DNA from 2 places in the Vogesella sp. AC12 genome. Region 1 is predicted to be linked to the other one. Evidence: riboswitches for the same ligand, from Rfam matches in the RefSeq annotation. Region 1 holds a riboswitch; the other holds the start of a gene.
The links. Region 1 has a riboswitch for cobalamin ahead of NOM55_RS15360 (TonB-dependent receptor). Riboswitches for the same ligand answer to the same signal wherever they lie in the genome.
Positions count from the first base shown of each region.

Region 2: linked by a shared signal. The riboswitch ahead of NOM55_RS01240 (iron ABC transporter permease) and the one ahead of NOM55_RS15360 (TonB-dependent receptor) in region 1 are both predicted to bind cobalamin.

Region 1 is NZ_JANFNU010000012.1:99,421-106,996, reverse strand. Features, by position in the region: gene NOM55_RS15390 (YjgN family protein) at 1-201, opposite strand, end outside; gene speB (agmatinase) at 378-1,346, shown strand; gene NOM55_RS15380 (hypothetical protein) at 1,415-2,545, shown strand; gene NOM55_RS15375 (adenosylcobinamide-GDP ribazoletransferase) at 2,626-3,435, opposite strand; gene NOM55_RS15370 (histidine phosphatase family protein) at 3,500-4,108, opposite strand; gene cobT (nicotinate-nucleotide--dimethylbenzimidazole phosphoribosyltransferase) at 4,297-5,328, opposite strand; cobalamin riboswitch at 5,446-5,654, shown strand; gene NOM55_RS15360 (TonB-dependent receptor) at 5,823-7,576, shown strand, end outside.
Region 2 is NZ_JANFNU010000001.1:227,147-234,722, reverse strand. Features, by position in the region: gene trpE (anthranilate synthase component I) at 1-475, shown strand, start outside; gene NOM55_RS01255 (ABC transporter substrate-binding protein) at 535-1,269, opposite strand; gene NOM55_RS01250 (Card1-like endonuclease domain-containing protein) at 1,481-2,590, opposite strand; gene NOM55_RS01245 (alpha/beta hydrolase) at 2,713-3,297, opposite strand; cobalamin riboswitch at 3,432-3,801, shown strand; gene NOM55_RS01240 (iron ABC transporter permease) at 3,906-4,934, shown strand; gene NOM55_RS01235 (ABC transporter ATP-binding protein) at 4,934-5,683, shown strand; gene cobO (cob(I)yrinic acid a,c-diamide adenosyltransferase) at 5,680-6,297, shown strand; gene NOM55_RS01225 (cobyrinate a,c-diamide synthase) at 6,445-7,576, shown strand, end outside.

The DNA of each region.
Region 1 (7,576 bases):
CCCGCCATCCAGCGTGGTGTGGCCGAGCAGGTATTTCTGGGTGCGGACTTTCGCCCACGCCGAGTAAATCCCCAGCGTGACGATGGTGAGCACCACGTTGACCAGCCACAGCCGGTAGTACGCGCGCGTGGTGGCGGTGAAGGCAAACGGCAGCACGTATTTGCCGCCTGGCGGGGCTGGATGATGATCGCGTTGATTCATTGAGAACGCCTCTCGCTAAGTAGTTAATTCCACGGCAAAACTTGCTCTGGCTGCAGACACGCGGCACACTGCGCGCTGCGCACCGCGGGGTGCGCCAGCCTCAAACCGTCGGCTGTACAGATGGACGGTAATCGTCGTGGCGCGTCGCCGCGGCGTGCTCTTCTTGCGGAGCGAACATGTCTGACGATCAAATCAAGGGCGACGGCGCCATTCGCCGCCAGAGCTTGTACGGCTCCTCCATCGAAAATACCTACGCCGGCGTGCTGTCCTTCATGCGCCGCAACTACACGCGCAACCTCGACGGCGTCGACGTGGCGGTGTCCGGCATTCCGCTGGACCTGTCGGTGACCTACCGCTCCGGCGCGCGCCAGGGGCCGCAGGCGATCCGTGCCGCCAGCGTGCAGCTGGCCGAGCTGAAGCCCTACCCGTGGGGCTTCGACCCGTTCGACGACCTGGCGGTGATCGACTACGGCGACTGCTGGTTCGACGCGCACAACCCGCTGACCATCAAGCCGTCCATCATTGAACACGCGCGCACCATCCTCGCTTCCGGCGCCAAGATGCTGACCTTCGGGGGCGACCACTTCGTCACCTATCCGCTGTTGATCGCGCACGCCGAGAAGTACGGTAAGCCATTGGCATTATTGCACTTCGACGCGCACTGCGATACCTGGCCCGACGACGAGCCGGATTCGCTCAACCACGGCACCATGTTCTACAAGGCGGTGAAGGAAGGCCTGATCGATCCGGCCAAGTCGGTACAGGTCGGCATCCGCACCTGGAACGACGATTTCATGGGCCTCAACGTGCTGGGCGCGCCGTGGGTGCACGACAACGGCGTCGATGCCACCATCGCCGAGATCAAGAAAACCATCGGCGACGCACCGGTGTACGTCACCTTCGACATCGACTGTCTCGACCCGGCGTTTGCACCGGGCACCGGCACCCCGGTACCGGGCGGCCTCACCACCGCGCAGGCGCTGAAGATCATCCGTAATCTGGGCGACCTCAACATCGTCGGCATGGACGTGGTGGAAGTGGCGCCGAGCTACGACCAGAGCGAAATCACCGCCATCGCCGCCGCGCACATCGCCTGTGACATGCTGTGCCTGATGCGCAACAAGAAGGTGGCCGGCACGCTGTAATACTTGCTTGTCATTGCCAGGGAACGCCGGGGTATCATTGCCCGGCGTTTTTTCTTGGAGGGGTACGCATGGCGAGCAAATGGTGGCTGCTGGCAGTCGGGTTGCTGATGGGTACGGCGCAGGCTGAATCGTTGCTGTTGCAGGGCACGATAGGCCGGGCAGCGGTGGTGGTGGAGCTGGACATCGGTGCCGATGGTCAAGTGGACGGGCGTTATTTCTACCGCAAGTATCACGAGGATATCGCGCTCAGTGGCCAGCGCCAGGCCGATGGCAGTCTGCTGCTGGATGAGAATCCAGGTGATGCCGGGCAACGTAGCGAGCTGACTTTGCGGCCACAAGGACAAGGCTGGCAGGGTAAGTGGCAGCGGCCTAAGTCCAAGCAGGCCCTGCCGGTTTCCCTGTCTCCACTCGGTGCAGGGCAACTGGCGCAAAGCAGCGATCCCGCATTGCAGTCTTTCCGGCAATCGTCGCCGTATGACTACGAGCGCATGATGGCGATGAAGTTGAAACCAGGTAAGCGCGAGCACTTTCAGGGCTACACGCTGCAATGGTGGCATGAGCCCGAGAGCGGAATCCGTTTCTTCCGGTTGCTGGACGGTTTTAATCCGGAAGCCATGAAGCGCCTGAACTTGAGGCTGGCAGAGCGGCAGTGGCAAGAAGTGGCAGATTATTTCAATTGCCAACTGGCCGGCAATCAACGTGAGATTGGTGCGGAGTACGAGCAAACCGTTACGCCCAGGCTGATCAACCGGCAATTGCTGAGCGTCAGTGTGTTCACCAGCTACTACTGTGGCGGCTTGCGCCCGGATGAGGTAGACGCACCGTTGAACCTTGATGTGGAAACAGGGCGCGAGCTGCAGTTGGAAGACCTGTTGTGGCTGGGTAAGGGTAAACCGCAGTTGCCGCGTAAGGCTAACGGTGATCGAGTCGACTATCAGTATGAGGAAAAAATGTTGGCACCATGGTTACTGCGCCAGCTAGTCAGGTTGCACCCAGATGAATTCAAGCCTGATGACTTTAGTTGTGATTACCGTAATCCCGAAATGTGGCAGTTAGTCCACTGGTATGCCTCACCGCAAGGGCTGTATGTTGGGCCTTCATTCCCAGTTGAGCGGGGCTGCGAAGAACCAGAGTGGAGCGTGCTGCCATGGTCGCTGGTGCGGCAGCATCCGGGCGCGGCTAATTACCGCTTGCCCTGATTGGTCATGCGGCCAACGTTGGCCGCAAACGAAAACCGCTCCCTGTGCAGGCAGGGCGTGGTTTTTTCATGGGGGCCGGTTCATTGCGGGACGAGCAACAGCAGCAACAACAGGCTTTCGCACAGCTCAATGCCGGCGCCGAGGCAGTCGCCGGTCATGCCGCCCAGTTTCCTTTTCAGGTAGGCCCACCACCACAGCCCGGCCAGCGGCGCTAGCAGCAGCGCCGGCGCCAGCCAGTACGAGGCGGCGGCCAGCAGCGCGGCGTTCAGCCAGAACGATGGCCAGTGCGTGCGCCAGGCGAAGCGCTCGCCGCTGCCGGCGGCGAGGCTGGGCAGCGTCGCCGACCACGCCACGGTGAACAGCCGCGCCCACGCCGGTACTAGCAGCAGCGGTGCGAGGTTGGCCGCAAGGGCGATAAGCCCGTCAGGTAGCTCGGATAAGCGCAGCGCATCCGGGGAATAAAGCGCACCTTGGGAAACCCCCGCCTCCGCCAGCGAGAACTTCAGCAGCAGCATCAGTAGCACCAGCTTGGCGATCAGCTGCATCGCCATGCTCATCACCCCGAAGCTGCCCAGATGCGGGTCTTTCAGTACTTCCAGAAAGCGCTCGCGCGAACGGTGCGCCGCGCCCTGCGCGTCGGCGAGGTCGGCGAGGCCGTCCAGGTGCAGGCCGCCGGTGACCCACAGCCAGGCCAGCAGGCCCAGCAGTGCGGCGAGCCACGGGTCGAGCAGGCTGCCGGCCAGCACGGCCAGCCACACCACGGCGCCGACCAGCAGGCCGACCGGCGCGAACCAGCGCGCGGCGTCGGCCAGCCACGCCGGGTCGAAGGTTTTCAATTGCGGCGTGGGCAGGCGGGTGAGGAACTGCACGGCGAGGATCAGTGAGCGCATGGTCGGGGCGTCGAGGAGGGAGCGTTGTGGGTAACTTCCGGAAACCGGCGTGGCTGTGGATAACTCAGTGGCCGCCGTGATCCGGCGCTTCCAGCCGCGTGAGGTAGGCCGGATGGCCCTCCAGCATCGACAGCTGCGCGAAGCCGCCGCGCTGCACCGCCATCAGCCGTGCTACGTTGAAGTCGGTGCCCAGCAGCTCGGCCAGCAGCACGTTGATCACGCCGCCGTGGCTGACCAGCACGCGGTGGCTGCCGCGCGCCTGCTGCATCCAGTCGGCGAAGCCGGTCAGCACCCGGGTGCGGAACTGCTCGAACGATTCGCCGCCCTCCGGCGTCAGCAGCCCGCGCGCCAGCAGCGTCTGCCAGTCCGGCGTGGTGGCGGCGATGTCGGCCAGCGGCCGGTTTTCCCAGGCGCCGAAGTGGCACTCGGCCAGCAGCGGTGCCACCTGCAGCGGTACGCCGCAGGCCAGCGCCTGTTGCACCGCGAATTCGCGACAGCGCAGCAGCGGCGAGGTGGCCATGCTGGTCACCGGCGCGTGACGCACGATGCGCTGCCAGCTGGCGGCCATGTCGGCGGCGCCACGCTCGGTCAGCGGCAGGTCGGTGTGGCCGATCAGCCGCCCCTGGTGGTCGATGTCGCCGTGGCGCAGCAGGGTGAGGGTGTAGGGGTTCATGGTTCCAGTCTTTTTTGCCACGGAAGTACACGGAAAACGAAGTTTCTGCGAAGCAAAAACACGAACAAGAACGGCTGGCACTCGTGCGGCCAACCTTGCGCCTGGAGGCCGCTTCAGGGTGTCGCGGCAACAGGCCGCTTGCCGGTTTTCTTCTGTGTCTTTCCGTGTGTTTCCGTGGCTGGAAATAATCAGTTCTTTCCTGCGACGCCGGCCTCGGCAAAGGTGGCCATGCCGGCGTGCAGCGCGATCGCCTGTTGCAGCAGCGGGATCACCGTCGCCGCGCCGGAGCCTTCGCCCAAGCGCAGGCCGAAGTCGACCAGCGGCGTCAGCCCCAGGGCCGCCAGTGCCAGCTGGTGGCCGGTTTCCTGCGAGCAGTGGCTGGAGATGAACCACGGCGTGACCGCCGGATCGATGGCCTGCGCCGCCAGCGCGGCGGCGGTGCTGATGAAGCCGTCCAGCAGCAGCGGCACGCCCTGCGCCGCGCCTTCCAGATAGAAGCCGGCGATGGCGGCGATTTCCAGCCCGCCCAGTTCCGCCAGCAGCGCGCGGCCGTCCAGCTTGGCCGCTGCCACGCGCGCCAGCGCGTCGGCCACCACCTGCCGTTTCAGCGCCAGCCCGGCGTCGTCGACACCGGTGCCGCGGCCGACGATGCTGTCCACACTGTGGCCGGTCAGGCGGCAGATCAGCGCCGCCGACGGCGTGGTGTTGCCGATGCCCATGTCGCCGGCGATCAGCAGCGTCGCGCCGCTGGCGATGGCACGCCGTGCCGCGTCGCGGCCAACGGCTAGCGCCTGCTGCACCTCGTCGCTGCTCAGCGCCGCCTCGCGGCGGATATTGCCGCTGCCGGCGCGCACCTTGGCGTGCACGATGGGCAGGCCGTCAAGGTTGGCCGCCACGCCGGCGTCGACCACCTCAAGCCGCGCCTGGTTGACGCGCGCCAGCACGCTGATCGCCGCGCCGCCGTGCACGAAATTGGCCACCATCGCGCCGGTGACCGCCTGCGGATAGGCCGACACCCCCTCGGCGCAAACGCCGTGATCGCCGGCAAACACGGTGATCGCCGGCGACAGCGGCAGCGGCACCTCGCGCCCCTGCAGCGCGGCCAGCCGGCAGGCCAGGCTCTCCAGCTGGCCGAGGCTGCCGGCGGGTTTGGTCAGTTGCTGCTGGCGGGCCTGGGCGGCGGCGAGGGCGGACAAATCTGGGAGGGGAATGCGCGACATGATGGCTCCTGACAACGAATGGGGCAGACCTTACGGCAGGGCCGCCCATGCTGGCAACCGTCTTGAGCAGGAATAAGCTAATTGCCGCTGCGGCGGGATTTGTGCGGCGCACACGGGTATAATTGCGCCCCTGCAGGTGTCCGGCCTGTCAACGACAGGCCGGGTGAAACGGGAAGCCGGTGACAATCCGGCGCTGCCCCCGCAACGGTAAGGCCTGATCGCGCGCCGCGCGATCCAGGAGCAACAATCGCCACTGTCCATCAGGACGGGAAGGCGTTGCCCCGCAAGGCCGAGCCCGGAGACCGGCCTGCAGCGTGCCCGTGCGGCCGGAAGCGTGTCAGCGACACCCCGGCGGCACCGGGTGCAGCGACGTGGCGGAATCGCGTCGTGCTGGAGCATCGCGGGGAGGCGATCTGACAGAACGTTGGCCGCAATGGTCGGTGTATGTCCTTATTTCTCCGCACTCCCTTTATCTCACCCCGGAGTGTGTATTCATGTTCAAGAGCAAACCGTTGGCCGCGCTGGTCGCGCTGGCCTGTAGCCCGCTGGCCTTGGCCGCGACCCCCGTGACCCAGCTGGATGAAGTGGTGGTCACCGCCAGCCGCAGCCCGGACAAGGTCAGCGACCTGCCGGTCAACGTGTCGGTTATTACCGCCGCCGACATTGCCAACAGCACCGCGCGCACGGTGCAGGACCTGCTGTCGACGCTGGCTGGTGTACACGTGTTCAACAACACCGGCTCCGCCGACAGCGCGATGGTCGACTTGCGCGGCTTCGGCATGACCGGCATCAGCAACACGCTGATCCTGATCGACGGCGTCAAGCAGAACACCAACGACCTGTCTGCGCCGAACCTGGGCGTGGTGCCGCTGAGCGAGATCGAGCGCATCGAGGTGGTACGCGGCAGCGGCGCGGTGGCCTACGGCGGCGGCGCTACCGGTGGCGTGGTCAACATCATCACCCGCAGCGGTTTCAAGGCCGCCAACGGCGTGCAGGCCACGCTGACTGCCGGCAGCTACAACCTGAAAAAGCTGGATCTGTCCGGCCACCTCAGCGGCCAGCAGGTGGCGCTGGATGCCTTTGTGAAGTCGCTGAGCAGCGACAATTACCGTGCCAACAGTGCCGAGCGCAACGACAGCGCCGGCCTGACGGCCACCGTGCGCCACCAGGGTGGCGACGTGCGCCTCTATGCGCGCAGCAGCAACCAGGACTTGCGCATGCCGGGTGCCCGTAGCGTCAACCCGGCCACTGGCGTCGACGAGTTCGGCAATGATCCGCGCGGCACCAGCAAGCCGAACGACTACATGGACATCAAGACCGATGCCTTTGGCGTGCAGGCGCGCCAGTCGCTGGGCGAAGGCATGCTGTCGCTGGATGTGGCCACGCGCGCGAAGCAGTCGCAGTCCGAGGCTTCCGGCTGGCTGGAGCAGCGCGATCTGGACGAACAGTCGGCCAGTTTGCGTTACGAGCAGGAGCTGGGTCGTCACCGGCTGGTGTTCGGCGTCGATACGCTGCAGAGCGATATGGACGTGAATAACGGCAGCCCCGCGACGCTGTCGACCCGCATTCGCCAGCGCCATGTTGGCGGTTTTGCCGACGTGCTGCTACGTCCGCAGGCCGGGACTTCGATCAGTATCGGTGGTCGTACACAGCGTATCGAGGACAGCGCCGTCGATTTCACTGGCTTTGCCAATAGCTACCGCACCAACAAGGAGCTGCACGCCTGGCAGCTGGGTGCTCGTCAGGCGCTGACCGGCCAGCTGGAGGCGTATGCCAAGGTTGGCCGCAGCTTCCGTCTGGCCAATGCCGACGAGCAGGCTTATGTGTCCTCGCCATTGCTGCCGCAGACCTCGCAGGACAAGGAAATCGGCCTGGACTGGAAGCAGGGGGGGCAGGCGCTGCGCGCGGCGTGGTTCCGTTACGACCTGACCAATGAAATCCATTTCAACAAGCTGGTCGGTTTCTTTGGCAGCAACGTCAATCTGGCGCCGACCCGTCGTCAAGGCCTGGAGCTGGAAGGGCGCAGTCAGCTGGCGGCCAACCTCGAGCTGAACGGCAACCTGACCTGGCAGCAGGCGACCTTCCGTCAGGGCGCGGCGGGTGGCGTCGAGCTGGCCGGCAACGAGGTGCCGATGGTGCCGCAGCAGCTGGCCACGCTGGGCCTGAGCTGGCTGCCGCAGGAGGCCAGCCGCATCGGCCTGCAGCTGCAGTATGTCGGTAAGCAGCGGCTGGACAACGACCAGGCGAA
Region 2 (7,576 bases), on a different contig from region 1:
CGTGATGCTGATGGACCTCGGCCGCAACGACGTCGGCCGCGTCGCCGACACCGGCAGCGTGACGATCACCGAAAACATGATCATCGAGCGCTACTCGCACGTGATGCACATCGTGTCCAGCGTCGAGGGCAAGGTGCAGCCGCAGGTGTCCAACATCGACATCCTGAAGGCCACCTTCCCCGCCGGCACCCTGTCCGGCGCGCCGAAAGTGCGCGCGATGGAGATCATCGACGAGTTCGAGCCGACCAAGCGCGGCGTGTACGGCGGTGCCGTCGGCTACCTCGGCTTTACCGGCGACATGGACCTGGCGATCGCGATCCGCACCGCGGTGATCAAGAACGAGGTGCTGTACGTGCAGTCCGGCGCCGGCGTGGTCGCCGATTCGGTGCCGGAATCGGAATGGCTGGAAACGCAGAACAAGGCGCGCGCGGTGATCCGTGCCGCCGAGCTGGTGCAAAGCGGCCTCGACGCCTGAGCCTCACCCGCTGAAAAACATTGCGGCCAACCTTGCTTCAAGGTTGGCCGCAATGCGTTTCAGTGCAGGTGTTGCGGCATGTCCGGCCAGCGGGCGTAGCGCTGCTCGATGCCGCGCCAGTTGCCGTCGCGCTTGAGCATGTGCAGCGCCTGTTGCAGTTGTTTCACCACGCCGCCGTCCAGCTTGCGGTTGCAGGCCAGGTACAAGTCGACACGGTTGAAGGCCAGCACCGGTTCGATGCGCGTGTCCAGCTGCCGTTGCAGCAGCAGGCCGTTGGCGGTGAAGCGGTCGCTGGCCCACAGGTCGATGCGGCGCTGCAGCAGCTTGTCGATGTTGTCGCGGTCCTGCGGCGCGGCATCGACCTTCATATCGTGCTGGCGCAGGTAGCTGTCGCGCACGTCGCCGTAATAGGTACCGATGCGCAGGTGACGCACCTCGTCGAGGCTGCGAAACGAAATGAAGCGGCCGCGCAGCGCGTACAGCGTCCACTCGCTGTGCGTCAGCGGCCCGATCCACTGGAACGACGCCTCGCGCTCCGGCGTGCGCGTCACCGAGAACAGGCAGGATTGCGGCGTTGCCAGCACCGTGTTGTAGGCGCGCTGCCACGGATAGGCGCGCAGCCGGTACGGCAGATTGGCCTGGCGCAGCATCGCGATCACCTTGTCGGCGACAAAGCCGCTGACGCGCTGGTCGCGCTCGATCTGGTACGGCGGGAAGTGTTCGGTGGCAAGCAGCAGGCTGTCGGCGCTGGCAAGGTTGGCCGCGGCCAGCAGCAGCATCGGGATCAGGCGCATGGCAACCGTCCGGGAAAATGGGATCGGCGGCAAAGATAGCAGAAAGCCTGTCACAAAAAATTCTTTTTCTCACAAACACGATGACATATTTTGCCACTGTGGCACGGCCGCCACCGCTGGCGCCGCAGTGGCAGTACGGGACGCCGGATGCGGCCTTGTGCGCGGCCGCGAATGCGACAGGGCGCGGCATTGCCGCGAGTCCTGACCACGCTCAGCTCATCAGCCACTCGCGCAGGTACTCGCGCGCCTGGCGCAGCTGCGGCCCGGCCAGCAGCGTGATGCGCTGCGATTCGGCGCGGCCGACCTCGCTTTCGGTCGGCACGTACAGGCTGGCCAGCATCGCCTTGGCGTGCAGGCCGCCCAGGCCGGCGACGCTGTTGAGCTTGAACAGGTTCTCCAGCCCCACGCCGCGCTGCTGGAAGCTGGTGGGGGCGGCGGTCTTGCACTCGATCAGGTACAGGTGGTTGTTGCACAGGATCGCCACGTCGTATTCGTTCTCGACATTGTGATGGCTGATCTTGACGCCGACGGCGGCGTCGCTGATCGGCAGGATCTGCGCCAGCTCGGCCACCTGCGACAGCAGCCACACCTCCAGCCAGCCACCGGCAAGAAAGAAGCGCGCCCGCGGATCAAGGCAGCGCATGTGGCCGCTGTCGCGGAACTCCACCATGCCGCTGGCCAGCAGCCAGTCGTACAGCACGTGTTCGCCGCTGGACAGCGGGTGCTGGCTGAATTGCTGCTCGTCCAGGTCGTTGCACAGCCGGTTGAGCAGCGACAGTGACTTCGGCCGCAGCGCCGCGTGTTCGGCCAGATCGCGCGCCAGCTGCTCGTGGCGCGGGCTGCGCCGCTCCAGCCGGTAGTGGATGGCGAGGATGCGGCTGCCGTAGAGCGCGAAATAGGCCTCCAGCGACAGCCCTTCGGCGATCTCGGTGCCGCTGTGCAGGCGGCTGCTCTCGCCGCCGAGCAGCCAGATCAAGCGGTCGTTGTCGTGCTCCACCGCCATCAGCGGCAGCCGGTGTTCGCGCGCCAGATCGTAGGCCAGCGCCGCCTGCACCGGCGACGCGGCGCTGATATTGAAACAGACACCGCCCTGCACCAGCTCCTGCAGCCGCTGCCGCAGCGCCAGCGGCTGGCTGTCCGCCGGCAGCGTTTCCACCGCCGCGGTCAGGTGCAGCTTTTGGCAGACGCCGAGGATGTCGAAGGCGAGATCAAGGTGGGCGCGGTGGCACAGCAGCGTCACCCGGTCGATGTCAAAACGCGGGTCCAGCGCCGGGGTAATGATGTCGCTGACGACATGGTCAACAAAGGCCAACAGGTGCATGACGCGCTCCAGCGGGACAGGGCATGACTGAATTCTATGCCCAAGCCCGCCGCAAATGCCACGTCCATTGCCGCGCCGCGCGCGTCAGTACAAGCGCTTGACCGCCAGGGTTGGCCGCCGGCTCAGGCGCACGCCGCGGCGCGCGGCTGCGCCTGCTGGCGGATATCGGCCACCAGCGCCGCCAGCTGCACCAGCCCGTCTTGCCACTGCCGATGGCCGGACGCGACATTGATATGACCGGCGTCGCGCAGCCAGTGCAGCGGGCTTTGCCACAGCGCCGCCATCCGCGCGCTGCGCAGCGGCAGGCTGAACGGATCGCTGTCGCTGGCCACCACCCGCGCCGGGAACGGCAGCGCCTGCTCCGGCAGCGGCGCGAACGGCTGCAGCGCGGCCGGGGCGCTGGCGCGCTCGACATCGGCCGGCGCCACCAGCAGCGCACCGGCAAGCTTGTTGCCGTAGCGCGCCGCATAATGCGCGACCGTGGCGCAACCGAGGCTGTGCGCGATCACGATTACCGGCAGTGTGGCGGCCGCCACCGCCGCGTCCAGCGCCGCCAGCCAGTCGTCCAGCTGCGGCGTCTGCCAGTCGTGGTTGGCCACCCGCGTTGCGGCCAACGTTTGCTGCCAGTGGCTCTGCCAGTGCTCGGGGCCGGAATTATTCCAGCCCGGCTGGATGATGTACTCGAAGCCGGAAAAATCGTGCGCCATGCTGCTGCCCCCAAGGTATGGAAAGATTCTGCCGTCACCATAACCGTGCCATCATATTTCCAAAAATAATTATTTTTTGTTTTGTTATTCTTTTTGAAAATATAAAAGCCGGCAGCATGGGCTGCCGATCTGCTAAAATCGCCGCCTGCCTTGGTGCTTCGCCGGCGCATGCCGGCAAGTTAAACGGGAAACAGGTGACCCCTGTGCTGCCCCCGCAACGGTGCGTTTCTTGAAGAACCTGTTCAATGTCTGCTGCGACTGCTCCCAATGGGGCGATACGGCGTTAAAAACGACTTCGGCATGCTTGTTTATATTAGTAACAAATGCCACTTCCTCAGTCGTTTTTGCCTTGCCTCGCGTGAGCTCGCTAAACCTTGAACGAGTTCTAAGGTCTGCCGGCCCTGCCGTCATGACCGCCCTGCCCATCGCCACTGTGAGTCATCACGGGAAGGCGGGCAGACGGCGAAACCAGCCCGGATACCGGCCACGGCGAACGCGCGCACTGCCAGTCAGTGCGTCCCGACACATGCTGCGGAGGGCGGCATCCGGTCAGATTGCTGATCCGTGCGCCTGACGCCTGCCCCTTCCGCGATTTCGATATCGCGCCCATGTCCCACAGCCTGACGCTGGACCGCCCGCTGCGCGGCGCCCTGCGCTTACCCACCCTGCCCCTGTTGACACTGCTGACGCTGCTCAGTGGCGGCAGCCTGCTGCTGGCCTGCAGCAGCGGCTCCATCGCGCTTGGCGCCGGCGAGCTGTGGCTGGCCGCCAGCGGTCACGGCAGCCAGCTTGCCGACACCCTGCTCAGCCTGCGGCTGGAACGGGCGCTGACCGCCTGGGTCACCGGCGCCTCGCTGGCGCTAGCCGGCGTGCTGATGCAGTCGCTACTGCGCAATCCGCTGGCCGATCCTTACGTGATGGGCGTCTCCGGCGGTGCATCGGTCGGCGCGCTACTGGCGTTGTGGCTGGGGCTGGCACTGTGGCAGGTGGACAGCGCCGCCGTCGCCGGCGCGCTGACGCTGTCGGCGCTACTGTTCCTGCTGGCGCGCCGCGATTTTGCGCGCAGCAGCGGCACGGTGCTGCTGCTGCTCACCGGCGTGCTGCTGTCCGCCGCCTGCGGCGCGCTGATCTCGCTGCTACTCACCATCGCGCCGGACGCGCAATTGCGCGGCATGGTGTTCTGGCTGGTCGGCGACATCGCCGGCACGCCGCTGCGGCCGTGGCCGTGGCTGGCCTTGCTGCCGGCCGTGCTGCTGGCGTGGTGGCAGGCGCCGGCGATCAACCTGCTGGCGCTGCACGGCGACCACGCGCTGACGCTGGGCGTGCCGGTGGCCATGCTGCGCCGCCTGCTGCTGGTACTGGCCGCAGTGCTGACCGCCAGCGCCGTCAGCCAGGGCGGCAGCATCGGTTTCATCGGCCTGATGGTGCCGCACGCCTGCCGCCTGCTGTGCGGCCCGGACCTGCGCCGGCTGATCCCCGCCGCCGTGCTCAGCGGCGCCGCGCTGCTGGTGCTGGCCGACACCCTGGCGCGCACCGTCGTCGCGCCGATGCAGCTGCCGGTCGGCGTGCTGACCGCGCTCCTGGGGGTGCCGGTGCTGTTCTGGCAGCTGCAACGCACCCGCCGGAGGCTAGCCTGATGCTGCACTGTGACCAGCTCACCCTTCGCCAGGGGCGCCGCACGCTGCTGCAGCCGCTCACCTGGCAGGTCCGCGCCGGCGAATGCTGGTGGATCGCCGGCCGCAACGGCTGCGGCAAAAGCACGCTGCTGGCCACGCTGGCGGCGCTGCGCCGCGCCGACGGCGGCCACATCCGCCTCTGCGGCCAACCTTTGCCGCAGCTGACGCCGCGCCAACGCGCACAACGCCTCGCCCTGCTGCCGCAGGCCAGCCACGATGCCTTTGATTATGCGGTGCAGGATGCCGTCGCCGCCGCGCGCTTTGCCTGGCCGGATGCCGGCGACAACCCGCAACGCGTCGCCGCCGCGCTGGACGCCTTCGACCTTGGCCGTCTGGCGGCACGACCGCTGCAGGCCTTGTCCGGCGGCGAGCGCCAGCGCGTGGCACTGGCCAGCGTGATGGCGCAGGACGCACCGCTGATCCTGCTCGACGAGCCGTCCAATTCGCTCGACCTCGCCCATCAGGCCGCGCTGCAGCAGCAGATCGGCCGCTGGTGCGCGCAGGGCAAGGCGGTGCTGCTGGTCAGCCACGACCTGCAGCTGGCCCCGGCCTGCGCCAGCCACGCGCTGCTGCTCGACGAGCACGGCCAGCACCGTCAGTACCCGCTGGCCGAACTTAACGCCGAACACCTCGCCGCCGTGCTCGGCTATCCGCTAACCCGACTCCACCACGCAGGCCGCCCCTGCTTTTTACCCGGACACCCATCATGAGCCACACCGAAGACCAGGGCCGCACCGAGCGCCACAACGCGCGCATGGCGCGCAAAAAAGAAATCATGGACGCCAAGATCGCCGCCGCCGACCAGCACCGCGGCGTGTTCATCGTCAACTGCGGCAACGGCAAGGGCAAAAGCTCCAGCGGCTTCGGCATGGTGATGCGCGGCCTCGGCCACGAGATGCAGGTCGGCGTAGTGCAGTTCATCAAGGGCGCGATGTCCACCGGCGAAGAGCGCTTTCTGCGCCGCTTCCCTGACGAGGTGCAGTTCCACGCGATGGGCGAGGGCTACACCTGGAACACGCAGGACCGCGAGCGCGACGTCGCCCGTGCCGGCGAAGCCTGGGAAAAAGCGCGGCAGATGCTGCAGGACCCGGCCATCGGTCTCGTGCTGCTCGACGAGCTGAACATCGCGCTGAAATACAAGTATCTGGATGTGGAAGACGTGCTCGACAACATCATCGCCCGCCCGCCGGGCCAGCATGTGATCGTCACCGGCCGCGGCGCACCGCAGGCGATCATCGACGCCGCCGACACCGTCACCGAGATGACGCTGGTCAAGCACGCGTTTGCCGCCGGCATCGCCGCCCAACCCGGCATCGAGTGGTAACACCCCGATACACCATCACGCCGGCCCGGTTCCGGCGCAAGGTTGGCCGCAAGCACATTGCGGCCAACCTTGCCGGCCATCGCCATCGCGCCGGCAACGGCACACCCATGCGTGACCTGCCCCGCCCCTCGAAATGAAAGCGAGCCCATGAGCTGCAAAGCCCTCCTCCTCTCCGCCATCGCCTCCGGCCAGGGCAAGACCACCGTCACCGCCGCCCTCGCGCGCAAGCTCGCGCGCGCCGGCCAGCGGGTACGGGTGTTCAAGACCGGCCCCGATTTCATCGACCCGATGCTGCTGGCCGCCGCCAGCGGTGGCGATGTGGACGTGCTGGACCTGTGGATGTGCACCGAGGCGCAGTGCCACGCACTGCTGGCCGAGGCGGCGCGGGAGTGTGACTACCTCCTGATCGAAGGCGTGATGGGCTTGTACGACGGCCAGCCATCCAGCGCCGATCTGGCCCGCCACTTCGGCGTACCGGTGCTGGCGGTGCTGGACTGCTCGGCGATGGTCGGCACCGCGCTGGCCATCGCCCGCGGCCTGCGCGATCACGGCCAGCTGCCGTGGGCGGGGATGCTGGCCAACCGCGTCGCCAGCCCCGGCCACGCCGACATGATCCGCGCCTGCGGCACGGCAGAGCTGCCGGTGGTCGGCCACCTGCCACGACAGGCCGAGTCGCTGCCGGAACGCCACCTCGGCCTGCACCTGCCGTCCGAGCTGCCGGATCTGGCCGCGCGGCTGGATGCACTGGCCGACGCGTTGCAACTGGACGACGCGGTACTGGCGTCGCTGCCGGTGTTTGCGCCGGCACCGCAAGCGCAGCCGGCCTTGCCGCCACTGCTGGCCGGCCGCCGCATCGCCATCGCCCGCGACGCCGCGTTTGCCTTCATCTACGCCGCCAACCTGCGCACGCTGGCGGCCATGGGCGCCGAGCTCACCTTCTTCTCGCCGCTGGCCGACGAGGCCATCCCGGCCGGTGCCGACGCCGTCTGGCTGCCCGGCGGCTACCCGGAGCTGCACGCCGACACCCTTGCGGCCAACCTTGGCTGGCAAGCCAGTCTCAAGCACGCCGTCGCCGCCGGCACGCCGGTCTGGGCGGAATGCGGCGGCATGATGGCGCTGACGGAAAGCCTCACCGACACCGACGGTCACCGCCACGCGATGGCCGGTGTGCTGCCCGGCAGCGTGCACATGGGCAAGAAACTGGCGGCGCTGGGCAGCCAGGCCTGGCCGCACGCCGCCGGCGAATTGCGCGGCCACACCTTCCACTACTCCAGCTTCG